DNA from 2 places in the Cellulosimicrobium sp. G4 BAM 1002 genome. Region 1 is predicted to be linked to the other one. Evidence: riboswitches for the same ligand, from Rfam matches in the RefSeq annotation. Region 1 holds a riboswitch; the other holds the start of a gene.
The links. Region 1 has a riboswitch for S-adenosylmethionine ahead of ACMXGY_RS03265 (ABC transporter substrate-binding protein). Riboswitches for the same ligand answer to the same signal wherever they lie in the genome.
Positions count from the first base shown of each region.

Region 1 (7,178 bases):
GGCTGCCACTCGCCGCGAACTACCACGTCGCGCCGTCGGCGACGCTCGACACCGTCGCCGCGTACCGCGCGGCGTTCCGCCCGGGCGTCCTGTCCGAGCCGTACGTCGTCGTGTCCGCCGACGTCCTCGTCGCGGACACGGTCGAACGGGCGCGTGAGCTCGCGACGCCGTTCGCCGACTGGGTCCTGTCCATCCGGAGCGGGCCCGACGGCGCGATCGCCTACCCCGAGCCGGGCACGTCACCCGCGTGGGAGGACCGGCCCGAGGCCGAGCGGGCGCTCGTCGCCGACCGGGTCGACACGCGCATCGTCGGCGACCCCGAGACGGTCGTGCGACGGCTCGAGACCCTGCGCCGCGCGACCGGTGCCGACGAGCTGCTCGTCACCACCGCCACCCACGACCCCGACGACGCGCGCCGCTCGTTCGAGCTGCTCGCCTCGCACTGGTTCGCCGCCGAGGGCTCGCCGTCGGGCTCCGCCGAGGCCGCGCCCGCACTCGTCCCCGCCCACTGACGCGGGACCACCACCGAAGGAGACACCCATGACGACCCCACCCCTCCAGACCGCGACCGACGCCGCCGCGAAGGTCGCCGACGGCGCCCTGCTCATCGACGTGCGCTCGGCCGGCGGGCGCGCCGCGCACGGCGAGATCCCCGGCGCCACCCTCGCCGACCGGCACGACCTCGACGCGCTGTTCGGCCCCGCCGACAACCCCGCCGTCTCGCTCGACACGCCCGTCGTCGTCGTGTGCGGGTCGCCGAACGGCTCCGGTCCCGTCGCCGAGGAGCTCGCCGCACGCGGGTACACGAACGTGTCCCACGTCGACGGCGGCTTCCCGTCCTGGAAGGAGGCCGGCCTCCCGGCGTCCGACCCGGTCGAGGTGCCCACGGAGCCGACGCCCGCGCAGCCGGCGCCCGCCCGGCCCTGACCCTCGAGAACCCCGCCCGACCCCGACCACACCGGAGACCCTCATGCCCGTCGAGTTCCTCGGCATCGCCACGACCAACGACGCCTCGGAGACCACCGAGCGCACCACCGCCGCGTTCGACCCCGCCTACCTCGAGCGCCTCGTGCGCGCGCACGAGGACAACGGCTGGACGCGCGTCCTCTTCGCGTACGGCTCGTCCGGCCCCGAGCCTGCCGCGCTCGCGGCGTACACCGCCGCACGCCTGCAGTCGATCGAGCTGCTGCTCGCGCACCGGCCCAACGTGTCCTACCCCACGTACGCCGCCAAGACGTTCGCGACCCTCGACCAGCTCTCCGGCGGTCGGCTCTCCGTCCACTTCATCACCGGCGGCAACGACCACGAGCAGGGCCGCGAGGGCGACACGCTGACGAAGGACGAGCGGTACGCGCGCACCCACGAGTACATCCAGATCGTCAAGCAGGCGTGGTCGAGCGCCGAGCCGTTCGACCACCACGGGCCGTTCTACCACTTCGACGACTTCGTGCTCGACGCCAAGCCGTTCGAGGGCCGCACACCGACCATCTCGTTCGGCGGGTCGTCGGACGCCGCGTTCCGCGTCGGCGCCGCCGAGGCCGACATCTACGCCGTCTGGGGCGAGCCGCTCGACCGCACGGCCGAGCAGATCGCGCGCGTGCACGCGGAGGCCAAGGCCGCAGGCCGCACCACGCCGCCGCGCATCCACGCCGCGTTCCGCCCGATCGTCGCGACGACCGAGGAGCTTGCGTGGGAGAAGGCCCACCGCATCCTCGACCGCATCGAGGCGCGCAAGGCCGCCGCGGGCGGGCAGCTCAGCCGTCGGCACCCCATCGACAAGCCCGAGAACGCCGGCTCGCAGCGCCTCCTCGAGATCGCGGCCCAGGGCGAGCGCTACGACACCGCCCTGTGGACCGCGACCGCCAGGGCCACCGGCGGCGCCGGCAACTCCAACGCGCTCGTCGGGACGCCCGAGCAGGTCGCCGAGGCACTCCTCGCCTACTACGACCTCGGCGTCCGCGTCATCTCGGCCCGCGGCTACGACCTGCTCGACGACGCGATCGACTTCGGCCGCTACGTCATCCCGATCGTCCGCGAGGAGGTCGCGAAGCGAGACGCCGCCACCGCCGAGGCCGCCGCGGCCTGACGGGTCCTGTGGGCCGGGTCTACGGCCCGCGTGGTCGGGTCCGCGGTGGGGTCGGACCCTGTGCTCGGACTGGCGCGCCGTCGCCGTGGCCTGTCGTGTCACGTTCTCGAGCGCGCCTTGACGTCCTTCGCACATGGTCCGACCCCACCGCTCGTCCTGCCCGTCGCCCATCCACCCCGACCACCCGACCCGACCCCGCGGGCAGTGAACCCGACGACGAACGACCACGACAGCAAGGAGAACGACCGTGCGATTCCAGGTGCTCGACATCGTGTTCAACCCGCCGCACCCGGTGACCGGGGAGGCGGTCGCTCCGGCGGACCGGCTGAACCGGGTCGTGGAGACGGCGGTGCTCGCGGAGGAGCTCGGGTTCGACTCGTTCGCGGTGGGGGAGCGGCACGCGGGGGAGGTGCTGTCGTCGGCGCCCACGGTGATCCTCGGTGCGGTGGCGGCGCGGACGTCGCGGATCCTGCTGTCGACGGGCGTGACGGTGCTGTCGCTGCTCGACCCGATCCGCGTCGCGGAGGACCTCGCGACGGTGGACCAGCTGAGCCGGGGGCGGCTGGAGATCGTCATCGGCAAGGGGAACGAGGTGCTGCAGTACCCGTTGCTGGGGCTCGACATCGACAAGCAGTACGAGTACCTGCAGGAGAACTACGAGCTGCTGCGGCTGCTGCTGTCGGAGGAGGACGTGAGCTGGTCGGGGCGGCACCGGCACGCGCTGGAGCACGCGACGACGCTGCCGCGCCCGTTCGCGGGGCCGTTCCGGATCTGGCACGGGTCGGCGACGTCGCGGTTCGCAGTCGAGCTCGCGGCGCGGTACGGCGACCCGGTCGTCAGCGCGAACGCGCTGCAGCCGCGCGAGAGCTACCAGGTGCTCATCGACCGCTTCCGCGAGCGGTACGCGGCGCACGGGCACGACCCGGCGTACGGGTTCGTCGGCTCGGGCTCGGGCGGGCTGTTCCTCGCGGACACGACGGAGGAGGCGGTCGAGCAGTACCGACCCATCTACGAGGGTCAGGTCGCCGCCGCCGCGCGCCGGGGCTACGGACCCGACGCCGTCGGGAAGGCGCCGAGCTTCCGCACGGTCGAGGACGCCGTCGAGCGCGGCCCGGCGCTCGTGGGCTCGCCGGAGCGGGTGGCGCAGAAGATCCTCGACTACCACGCGTCGTACGGCCACGACCTGCAGTCGGTCTCGGTCAACCACCTGATCCCCGCGACGCAGCAGGAGGACGTGCTGCGCCGGTTCGCGGAAGAGGTGATCCCGGTCGTGAGGGCCGAGGTGAAGACGGACCTCTGGGGCCCGGCCGACGCGCGCCGCGCGGCGGGCTTCACCGCCGGCTGACCGGCGGCTCGTGGAGTGCTGGGTAGTTGTCGTCGAGGACGCCGCCGGACGACAAGAACCCAGCCTGCAGTGGCTCTCTGGGTGCTCAACGTGAAACATGCGTCCGGCTGGCAAGACGTCCGTCTCGATACTTGACTCAACCGGTCGGGATTGTCTTTGCTGCTCCCAGGTGACGAGCGTCAGCACCCAGGCCCGGCTCGCTGACCAGCAACCCTTCGACGTGACGGGGTGCTCCGGGATCGACCTGACCGCGCAGCTCCCGCTGCGCGGTAAGCACGCCGCGCGGTCGGGTGTTCCGCCGCGCCAGTCCACGAGGAGAGCAGCACGACCATGAACCCCACACCTCACCGACGCCGGTACCTGACCGTCGCCGCGGCAGCCGCCGCGACCGGGCTCCTCCTCGGCGCGTGCGCGGGCGGCGGCTCGGGCGCGTCCGACGGCGGTGGCTCGCCCAGCCCCACGGGCGAGCCCGTGGCGGGCGGCGACCTGACCTTCGCGATCACGGTCGACTCGCACTGCATCGACCCCCAGCAGGTCGGCAACAACGACGCCATTGCCGCGGCGCGCCAGACGGTCGCGTCGCTCACGGCGCAGGACCCGGAGACGGGCGAGATCCTGCCGTGGCTCGCGGAGAGCTGGGAGGTGAACGAGGACGCGTCGAGCTACACGTTCCACCTGCGCGACGACGCGACGTACGCCGACGGCACCCCGATCGACGCAGCGTCGGTCAAGACCAACTTCGACGCGATCGTCGCCCTCGGCGCGACGGCGTCGCTCGGGTCGCAGTACCTCGTCGGCTACGAGGGCACAACCGTCACGGACCCGCAGACCTTCACGGTCGACTTCGCCGCGCCGAGCGCGCAGTTCCTCCAGGCGACGTCGACGTTCTCGCTCGGACTTCTGGCGCCGTCGTCCGCCGACCTGAGCGTCGAGGACCGCTGCGCCGGCGCGTTCGTCGGTTCGGGCCCGTTCGCCGTGCAGTCGTACACGCCGGACCAGGAGATCGTGCTCGAGAAGGTCCCGGGCTACGCGTGGGGCTCCGAGGCCAACGATCACCAGGACGAGGCGTACCTCGACACGGTGACGCTCAAGGTCATCCCTGAGGCGAGCGTGCGCAGCGGCAGCCTGCTGTCCGGGCAGATCGACGCGACGGCCGCCATCTCGACCGTCGACCTCCCGCAGTTCGACGGCAACGGGTTCTGGCTCGAGTACCGCGCCAACCCGGGCGTCGTGTTCAACCTCTTCCCGAACGAGTCGAGCCCCCTGGCGGGCGACGAGGCCGTGCGCACCGCGATCCTCAAGGGGATCGACCGCGAGCAGATCGCGGACACCGTGCTCAGTGAGCAGGACGAGCCCGCCACGGGCGTGCTGTCCCACTCGACGCCGCTCTACGAGAGCATCGCGGACGAGCTCGCCTACGACCCCGAGGGCGCCAGGAAGATCCTCGACGACGCAGGCTGGGTCGAGGGCGCCGACGGCGTCCGCGAGAAGGACGGGCAGAAGCTCTCCACCACCGTGACGTTCTGGCAGGTCCCGGAGCCGCTCGAGCTGGTCCAGCAGCAGCTCGCGCAGATCGGCGTCGACCTCCAGCTCCAGCACGTGACCGTCGCCGAGTCGACGGCGATCAAGGAGAGCGGCGACTTCGAGTTCGACTACTACAACCTCACGCGCTCCGACCCGGACGTGCTGCGGACGATCTTCTCGGCGAACGCGCGCAACATCAACCAGCGCGACGCGGAGGAGGTCGACGAACTGCTCGACGCGTCCGCGGCGGCGACCGACGCGGCCGAGCGGCAGAGGCTCGTCACGGAGGCGTCGCGCCTCCTGGTCTCGAAGGGCCACGCGATCCCGGTCTACGAGCTCTCGACCACGATCGCGGCCGCCGACACCGTCCACGGCCTGACGTTCGAGGCGTCGTCGCGCCTCGACTTCTACGACGCCTGGGTCACCCAGGACTGACCGCTCCCCACGGAAGGAGACCGACCCATGGGCCGGTTCGTCCTGCGTCGCGCCGGGCAGGGGCTGTTCGTGCTCTGGGCGGCGTTCACGATCTCGTTCTTCGTCCTGTACCTGCTGCCCAGCGACCCGGCCGCGCTCATGGCGAGCGGCGGCGGCGAGGCGGACCAGGTGGACCCGGCGCTCCTCGACGACCTGCGCGCGCAGTACGGCCTCGACCGGCCCGTGCTCGTGCAGTACGGCGACGCGCTGTGGCACGCGCTGCGCCTCGACTTCGGGGCGTCGTACGGGTCGGGGGCGCCGGCGACGCAGCTCGTCCTCCAGGCGCTCCCGGAGACGCTGCGGCTCACGGCCGCAGCGCTCGTGCTGGCGGTCGTCGCGGGAGGCGGCCTCGCGATCGCGAGCACCTACCCGCGCGCCCGATGGCTGCGGCACGCGCTCGCGTCGCTGCCGCCGCTCGGCGTCGCGCTCCCGACGTTCTGGGTGGGCCTGCTGCTCCTGCAGTGGTTCTCGTTCCAGGTCCCGGTCTTCCCGGCGATCGGCAACGAGGGCGCGATCAGCCTCGTGCTGCCCGCGGTCACGCTCGCGATCCCCGCGAGCGCCTCGATCGCCCAGATCCTGGCGCGCAGCCTGCGCGGCACGCTCACCGAGCCGTACGTCGAGACGGCGCGCGCCAAGGGCGCGAGCCGGGCGCGCGTCCACGTCGCGCACGCGCTGCGCAACGCCGCGATCCCGGCGCTCACGGTCCTGGGGGTGCTCGTGGGCGGGCTGCTCGGGGGCACCGTCGTCACGGAGACGGTGTTCTCGCGCGCCGGCCTGGGCCGGCTCACGGTGACGTCGGTCGACTCCCAGGACATCCCCGTCGTCCAGGCGGTCGTCGTGTTCTCGGCGCTCGTCTTCGTGGTGGTCACGCTCGTCGTCGACCTCCTCTACCCGCTGCTGGACCCCCGCATCGACGCACGACGGAAGGTGGCGGCATGAGCACCAGGCCAGGAGTGCGGATCGTGCTGCGCGACGACGTGGGGCTGCTCGCGACGGCGGCACCTCCCCGCGCGGAGCCGGGCGCGCCGGAGGTGCCCGACGCGCGGACGCCCGAGGAGGTCGAGATCGCGGACCGCGAGGACGCGCGGTCGATCATCCGTCGCGGCCAGGTCCGCGGTGCGGCGCTGCCGGGTCGCAGACGACGCACGGCGGCCTACCTCGTGCGGCGCCCGGGGCTCGTCGCGGCGGCTCTCGCGGTCGTCCTCGTCGCGGCGTGGGCCGTCGCGCCGCAGCTCTTCACGGCGTACGACCCGCTCGTGGGCGTGCCGGCCGACCGGCTGCAGCCACCGTCGGGCGCGCACCTGTTCGGCACGGACCATCTGGGGCGCGACGTGTACGCGCGCGTCGTGCACGGTGCGTCGGCGTCGCTGAGCGCAACCGTGATCGCGGTCGCGGTGGGCCTCGTCGTGGGGTCGCTGCTCGGCCTGCTGGCGGGGTTCGTGCGGGGCTGGGTGGACGACGTCGTCGGTCGCCTCGTCGACGTGCTCCTCGCCGTCCCGAGCATCCTGCTCTCGCTCGCGATCATCACGGCGCTCGGCTTCGGCACGGTCAACGTCGCGATCGCGGTCGGCATCACGAGCGTCGCGACGTTCGCCCGCGTCATGCGCGCCGAGGTGCTGCGCACGTCGACGTCGGTCTACGTGGAGGCGGCACGCGCGTCGGGCGTGCGCTGGTACGGCGTGCTGTGGCGGCACGTCCTGCCGAACTCGACCGGTCCGGTCGTGGCGCTCGTCGCGCTCGAGCTCGGGA
Region 1 covers NZ_CP182109.1:711,155-718,332, forward strand. The annotation lists gene ACMXGY_RS03245 (LLM class flavin-dependent oxidoreductase) at 1-512, shown strand, start outside; gene ACMXGY_RS03250 (rhodanese-like domain-containing protein) at 541-927, shown strand; gene ACMXGY_RS03255 (LLM class flavin-dependent oxidoreductase) at 971-2,086, shown strand; gene ACMXGY_RS03260 (LLM class flavin-dependent oxidoreductase) at 2,334-3,431, shown strand; SAM riboswitch class IV at 3,600-3,713, shown strand; gene ACMXGY_RS03265 (ABC transporter substrate-binding protein) at 3,762-5,390, shown strand; gene ACMXGY_RS03270 (ABC transporter permease) at 5,418-6,368, shown strand; gene ACMXGY_RS03275 (ABC transporter permease) at 6,365-7,178, shown strand, end outside.

Region 2 (7,178 bases), 860 kb from region 1:
CTGACGGAGACGGCGCCACCGGCGAAGTTGCTCGCGTAACCGAGCACCTCAAGCTTCGCGGAGAGGTCGGCGCGCCAGACGTTGTGCCCGTCGATGAGCCCGACGACGAGTGTCTTGCGCGCGAGGCCGTCGTGCGCCAGACCGTCGGGGATGTCCGCCCGCACCGCATCGATCGCGATCGCCTCGACGTCCGTGTCCGAGAGGACCCAGAGGAAGTCGTGGTAGCGGCCGTCGGGGCTGGGCGAGGTCTCCAGTCGACCGTACGGTGCAGCAACGAGGATGGCGGGCCGCGCGTCCCGTGCCGAACCCTGGATGTCTCCCGACCCGGAGGGCTCCGTAGGGAGCGACCCCGGGTTCGGCACCGGGCGGAGGTCGGTCGCGAGAGCGCGGTACGCCGTCTCGACGGCCGCGGAGAGCTCCTCGGCGTTCGCGGGGTCGGTGACGAGGATGGGCTCGTCGAGCTGGACCCACGGCGCTCCGGCCGCGGCGAGCGCGCGCAGGAGGTCGGCGTAGGCAGCCACGACGTCGTCCAGACGGTCGAGCGGCGAGTACCCCGCGGGGGCGTCGTCGGCGGCCTTCGACAGCGCGAGGAACGTCACCGGCCCGACGACGACGGGCCGCGTCACGACCCCGGCCTCCTTGGCCTCGACGAACTCGCGCACGACGCGGTCGTCGACGAACCGGATCGGGGTGTCCGGGCCGATCTCGGGCACGAGGTAGTGGTAGTTCGTGTCGAACCACTTGGTCATCTCGAGCGGGGCGTCATCGCCGGCGCCGCGCGCCACGGTGAAGTAGCCGGCGAGGTCGAGGCGACCGGCATCGTCCGGACCGGTGCCGAGGAGCGACGCGAACCGCGACGGCACGGCCCCGAGGGACGCTGCGACGTCGAGCACCTGGTCGTAGTAGGAGAACGACCCGGGGACGGACGCGTCGTCGGCGCCGAGGCCGAGCTCGACGAGCCGGCGCACGGTCGCGAGCCGCAGCTCGCGGGCCGTGGCCTCGAGCTCGTCGGCGTTCGTGCGCCCGGCCCAGAAGGCCTCGACGGCCTTCTTGAGCTCGCGTCGGCGCCCGATGCGCGGGTAGCCGAGCACGGTGCCGGCCGGGAACGGGACCGGGTTCTGGGTAGGGGAGGGTAGGGAGGTGGCCATGATCGAAACCTCTTGCTGGTCCTTCAGGACCGATCAGACGGGCGTGCCGTGCGTGGCTGCGCTCGTCGTGGGCAGGGAGGTGCCGGTGACCCACGGCCCGCTGGCCAGGTCCGGGGCGAGCGGGGCGGCGGCAGCGCTGGTGCTGCCCCCGGTCCCGCGCGACCCGCCGCCGAGGTGGACACCCTCGAGCAGGTCAAGTGCGGCGCGGTGCTTGTTGAACGTGTACACGTGCAGACCGGGCGTGCCCGCGTCGAGGACGCGCTGCGCGAGGTCGACCGAGTACGCGATCCCGTAGGCGTGCTGCGCCTCCGGGTCGGGCAGGGCGTCGAGCGCGTCCAGCAGGTGCTGGGGCGCGCGCACGCCCGTGAGCTCCTCGACGCGACGGAGCCGCGCGGGCTCCGTCGTGGGCAGCAGCCCGGCGAGGATGGGGATCGTCACGCCAGCCGCGCGGGCCTCGGCGACGAAGTCGGTGTACGACGACGCGTCGTAGAAGAGCTGCGTGATCGCGAAGCTCGCGCCGGCCTGCTGCTTCTGCCACAGGCGGCGCACCTCCTGCGTGCGCGTCGTCCCGGCGGCGGGGTTCCCGTCGGGGAACGTCGCGACGGCGATCGTCAGCGGGCGCGTGGCGCTGCGCAGGGCGACGGCCGGGTCGGACGCGCAGCGCGACGCCTCGACCTCGCGCAGGAGCGCGACGAGCTCGGTGGACGACCGGACGCCGTCGGCCGCGGGCCGCCAGTCGGGCTGGTCGCGCGGCGGGTCGCCCCGCAGCGCGAGGAAGGAGCGCACGCCCTCGTCGAGGAAGTCGGAGATGACCGCCTCGACGTCCTCGCGCGACGCCCCCACGCACGTGAGGTGCGCGATGGGCAGCACGGGGGTGCCCTGCAGCAGCCGCCCGACGACCTGGCGGGCGGTGGCCCGGTCGGTCCCGGCGGCGCCGTACGTCACGGAGATGAAGTCGGGGTGCGTCGCGACGAGCCGCCGCGCCGTCTCCCAGAACTTCGGTGCGGCGTCCGGGCGCCGCGGGGGCATGAGCTCGAACGACACCGTCGGCCGGGGACTGCCCGGGCGGTGCGCGAAGGATGCCTCTGAGACCATGCGTCACTCCATCGACCCTGGCGTTAGCACCTTTGTCCTCGGGAGGCTTCCGTCGGCGGGTTGCTGCGGTGTCGTCGAGCCAGGACTCTCGACCGCTCTGGATGGTTCACCCGATCCTACGGGGCATCCGCCATCTGGTCGAGCATGCTCGCTCCGTGAGACGCGTGGCCGAGTGCTCGTTCCTATGATGGCGGGCAGGTGGTCGGCCGTCCGGTCGAGAGGAGTCCGATGAAGCACTCTGCCAAGCCCCGGCACCTCGTGCGTGAGGTGGACGGCGTGCGCGTCCACCTCCGCGAGGCCGGTGTGCGCTCGTCGACCGGTGTGGTGCTGCTGCACGGCTTCCCTGCGTCGTCCCACTCGTTCCGCGACGTGGTCCCGGTGCTGGGCGAGCACGCGTACGTCGTCGCACCCGACCTCCCGGGCTTCGGGTTCTCGGAGGCCCTCCCGCCCGACGAGTACACGTTCGAGCGCCTGACGGACGTGATCGAGGCGCTCCTGGCGGCGCTCGGGATCGAGCGGTACGTCCTCTACGTCACCGACTTCGGCACTCCCGTCGGGTACTCCTTGGCGTTGCGACACCCGCGCCGGGTCCTGGGACTGGTCGTGCAGAACGGCAACGCTCACGACGCCGGGCTCGGCGAGGCGTGGGACACGGCGCGACGTTTCTGGGCGGACCCGAGCGCTGAGAACAAGGAGCTGCTCCCGGAGTGGCTGACCTTCGAGGGGACCCGCGACCAGTACCTCGCGGGGTCACCGCCGGAGGTGCAGGAGCTGCACCCGCCCGAGTCGTGGCACCTCGACTGGGAGCGGCTGTCGCAGCCCGGCATGACCGACCTGCAGTTCCGGCTGTTCACCGACTACCGCACGCACGTGGCGCGCTTCGACGAGATCGCGGAGTACCACCGGCAGCACCAGCCGCCGTGCCTGGTCCTGTGGGGGCGGTTCGACACGTTCTTCGACATCCGCGAGATCCTCGCCTACCACGAGGTCATGGCCTCGCTCGAGGTGCACGTCTACGACGCGGGGCACTTCCTGCTCGAGACGCACTCGGCGGAGGTCGCCGAACTGCTCGCAATCTTCGTCGACGACGTGCTCGAACGCGAGCAGACCGCCGCACGACCTCGCCGCGGACCCGGCCCCGAGCCGGGGCGGACGTAGCGTCACGGCTCGCGCAACGGCGCAGCGCCCGGCCACTGGAGCCGTTCGGGGACGTGCAGGCGGCGCAGGAAGCGGTCGGTGCGCAGGGGCGGGCCGTGCCGGTCGAGCCGCGACACGACGACGACGGTCGCCGTCGCGAGCGGGATCGTCCACGCCGCGGGCTGGGCGAGCAGCGACCGCACGACGGCCGCGGCGCCGTCGACGCCCGCACCGGTCGCGTACCCGGCCGCGGCGAGACCGGACGAGGCGAGCAGCGCCGTCGCGCACAGGACCGACCCGACGACCATGCCGGCCACGGCGCCGCGCGCGGTGAGCCCGCGCCACCACACCCCGAGCAGGATCACCGGGGACAGCGCCGACGCGGCGAACACGAACACCGTGCCGACGCTCGTCACGAGCCCTTGCGGGATGGTGACGAGCGCGACGGCGAGCGGGATGGCCGTGCACACGACGGCGGACCAGCGGAACGAACGCACCGTCCCGCCGAAGAGGTCCTGGCTCACGACCCCGGCGAGCGCCACGACGAGCCCGGACGACGTCCCGAGGAACGCGGCGAACGCGCCCGCGACGACGAGCGCCGTCAGCACCTCGCCCCCGAGCCCCGGCACGAGCCGCGCGGGCAGCTCGAGGACCACGGTGTCGGCGACGCCTGGCCGGGCGAGGTCCGGCGCGACGACGCGCGCGACGAGCCCGAGCGTGCTCGACACCATGTAGAACACGCTGATCATCACGAGCACGACGACGGTGGTGCGGCGGGCCGAGCCGCCGTCGGGCGAGGTGTAGAAGCGGACGAGGACGTGCGGCAGGCCGGTGGTGCCGAGCAGCAGCGCGAGGAGGAGCGACACGGTCGCGTAGGCGTCGAGGCCCGCCGGCCCGGCCTCGTGGGGGAAGGCTGCGGCGGGGTCTGAGGTCACGCCCGGCGCGCCACCGGGCTCGAACGCACCACCCATCGCCATGAGCACGACCACGAGCGGCACGGCGAGCGCGGTGAGCTTCACCCAGAACTGGAACGCCTGGACGAACGTGATCGACCGCATGCCGCCGGCCGCGACGACGGCGCTCACGACGACCGCGATCCCCACCGACCCGACCCACGGCGGCACCGGCGCGACGCTCGTGATGACCAGCGCGGCGCCGTGGAGCTGCGGCACGACGTACAGCCAGCCGATGACGAGCACGAGCACGCTCGTGAGGCGGCGCGCGACCACGGAGTCGAGCCGCGCGTGCACGAAGTCCGGGATCGTGTACGCGCCGCTGCGCCGCAGCGGCCCGGCGACGAAGAGCAGCACGAGCAGGTACCCGGCCGCGTAGCCGACGGGGAACCAGAACGCCTCGGCGCCCGCGAGCAGCGCGAGGCCGGACAGCCCGAGGAACGTCCCCGCGGACAGGTACTCGCCGCTGATCGCCGACGCGTTCCACACCGGCCGCACGGTCCGCGACGCGACGAAGAAGTCGCTCGTCGTGCGCGAGATGCGCAGGCCGTAGAAGCCGATGAGGCCCGTCGCGAGGAGGAGCAGCCCGACGGCGACCAGGGGCAGTGCGGTGCTCATGCGCCACCGCCGTCGTCGGTGCCCGGGTCGCCCGACCCGCCCTCCACGAGCGCCCGGTACCGGCGCTCGTTGCGTGCCGCCGCGACGGCGAACACGACGGCGAACGCGAGGATCACCGGGTAGAACCCGTACGCGTGCAGGATCCAGGGCAGCGGGACGCCGAGCAGCACCACGTCGTCCAGCGCCGGCACCCCCGTCATGGTCAGCGTGAGCAGCGCGACCGCCACGAGGAACGAGACGACGCACGCGAGCCCCAGGCGCAGCTGTGCCCGGACGAGCCCGCGCGTGTAGAGGGTGGCGTCGTCCGTCTCGGCAGCATCACCGGCCCGGGTGGGCACGTCACCGCGGGGTGCGCGACCGCCGTCGGGCACCGGGTCCGTCGACCGCACGCGCACGCGCGCCGACCCGGGGGCGGCGAGTGCTGCACCTTCGGTCGAGAGATGCACGCCGGAGTGCATCTCTCGGCCCGGGGTGCGTCTCTCGTCGACCGGCTCGGGCGGCTCGCCCGACGGCGACGGCGGCGGGGCCGTCACGGCTCGCCCCGGTGCGGGCGCAGGAGGGCCTCGCGCACCGCCGGGACCATGCGACGGCTCACGGGCACCTCGCGCCCCGCGACGACGACCACGGGCTGCGCCCCGCCGAACCGCGCCGCGGTCACGGCGGTGCGGTCCACCAGGTACGACCGGTGCACGCGCAGGAACCCGGCGGGCGCCCACCGCTCCTCGAGGTCCGACAGCGGCTCGCGGACGAGGAAGTGCTCGGTGTCCGTGACGAGCCGCGAGTAGTCGCCCTGCGCCTGCACCCACCGCACGGCGCTGCGGAGTACGAGCCGGGTCGTCGTCCCGACCGTCACGACGAGCGTCTCGTCGTCGGGGACGTCACGCTCCGCGGCGCTGGCACCCCCGACGGGCGCGGCGCTCGCGGGAGGCGACCCCGCGCCGTCGGGCGCGGCGGACCCGGACCCGGCGCCACGCCCGGACCCGCCGCCACGCCCCGTGCGGTCGGCGAGCCGCTCCACCACCCGGTCGACGGCGCGCGTGAGGCGCTCGCGGCGCACCGGCTTGAGCACGTAGTCGACCGCCTCGACGTCGAACGCCTCGAGGGCGCGCGCCTCGTCGGCGGTGACGAAGACGACCGCGGGGCGGTCGGCGAAGCGCGTGAGCGCGCGGGCGAGGTCGAGGCCCGTGAGACCGGGCATGTGGATGTCGAGGAACGCGGCGTCCAGGGCGCGGGTCGAGAGCTCGCGCAGCGCCTCGGACCCGGTCGCGACCCCGAGCACCGACCGCACGCGCGGGTCGCGGCGCAGCAGGGCGACGAGCTCGTCGAGCACCGGCCGCTCGTCGTCCGCGACGAGCACGTCGAGCCCGACGGCGGCGCTCGCCGTGGCGCGCGAGGCGCCCTGGTCCGGGGTCGTCACGGCACGCTCACCTCCGTCTCGTGCAGCGGCTGCGACTTGGGCACACGCAGCCGGACCAGGGTGCCCGAGCCGAGCGCGGTCTCGATGTCGAGCGCGTGGTCGTCGCCGTAGAGCTGGCGCACACGGGTGTCGACGTTGCGCAGCCCCACGTGCGCCGTGCCCCGCGACGTGAGGAGCTCGCGCACGACGGCGGGTTCCATCCCGACGCCGTCGTCCTCGACCGTGATCGCTGTCTGGGTGCCCTCGTCGAGCGCGGTGATGACGATGGTGCCGCCCTGCTCCTTCGGCTCCAGCCCGTGCCGCACGGCGTTCTCGACGAGCGGCTGCAGCGACAGGAACGGGATGACGGTCGACAGCGACTCGGGTGCGATCTGGAGCGTGACCGTGAGGCGCTCGCCGAACCGGGCTCGCTCGAGCTCGACGTAGGAGTGGATGGAGCGCAGCTCGTCGGCGAGCGTCGTGAAGTCCCCGCGGCCCCGGAACGAGTAGCGCGTGAAGTCGGCGAAGTCGAGCACGAGGTCGCGCGCCCGCTCGGGGTCGGTGCTGATGAACGCCGCGATCGCGCCGAGGGCGTTGTAGACGAAGTGCGGGCTGATCTGGGCGCGCAGCGCGCGCAGCTCGGCCTGCGCTAGCGCGGTGCGTGACGCCTCGAGCTCGCCGAGCTCGAGCTGGGCCGAGCACCACTGCGCGACCTCGCCCGTGGCGCGCACCAGCGGTGGGCGCACCCGGTCGGCGAACGCGACGACGACGCCCGCGACGCGCCCGGCCGCCACGATCGGCACCCCGACGGCGTCGGCCACGTCACCGCGC
Region 2 covers NZ_CP182109.1:4,480,253-4,487,430, reverse strand. The annotation lists gene metE (5-methyltetrahydropteroyltriglutamate--homocysteine S-methyltransferase) at 1-1,148, opposite strand, end outside; gene ACMXGY_RS19980 (methylenetetrahydrofolate reductase) at 1,182-2,243, opposite strand; SAM riboswitch class I at 2,249-2,351, opposite strand; gene ACMXGY_RS19975 (alpha/beta fold hydrolase) at 2,472-3,401, shown strand; gene ACMXGY_RS19970 (sodium/solute symporter) at 3,404-4,951, opposite strand; gene ACMXGY_RS19965 (heavy metal transporter) at 4,948-5,397, opposite strand; gene ACMXGY_RS19960 (LytR/AlgR family response regulator transcription factor) at 5,481-6,368, opposite strand; gene ACMXGY_RS19955 (histidine kinase) at 6,365-7,178, opposite strand, start outside.
Region 2: it holds a riboswitch for S-adenosylmethionine, as region 1 does, so the genes downstream of both, ACMXGY_RS19980 (methylenetetrahydrofolate reductase) here and ACMXGY_RS03265 (ABC transporter substrate-binding protein) in region 1, are expected to answer to the same signal.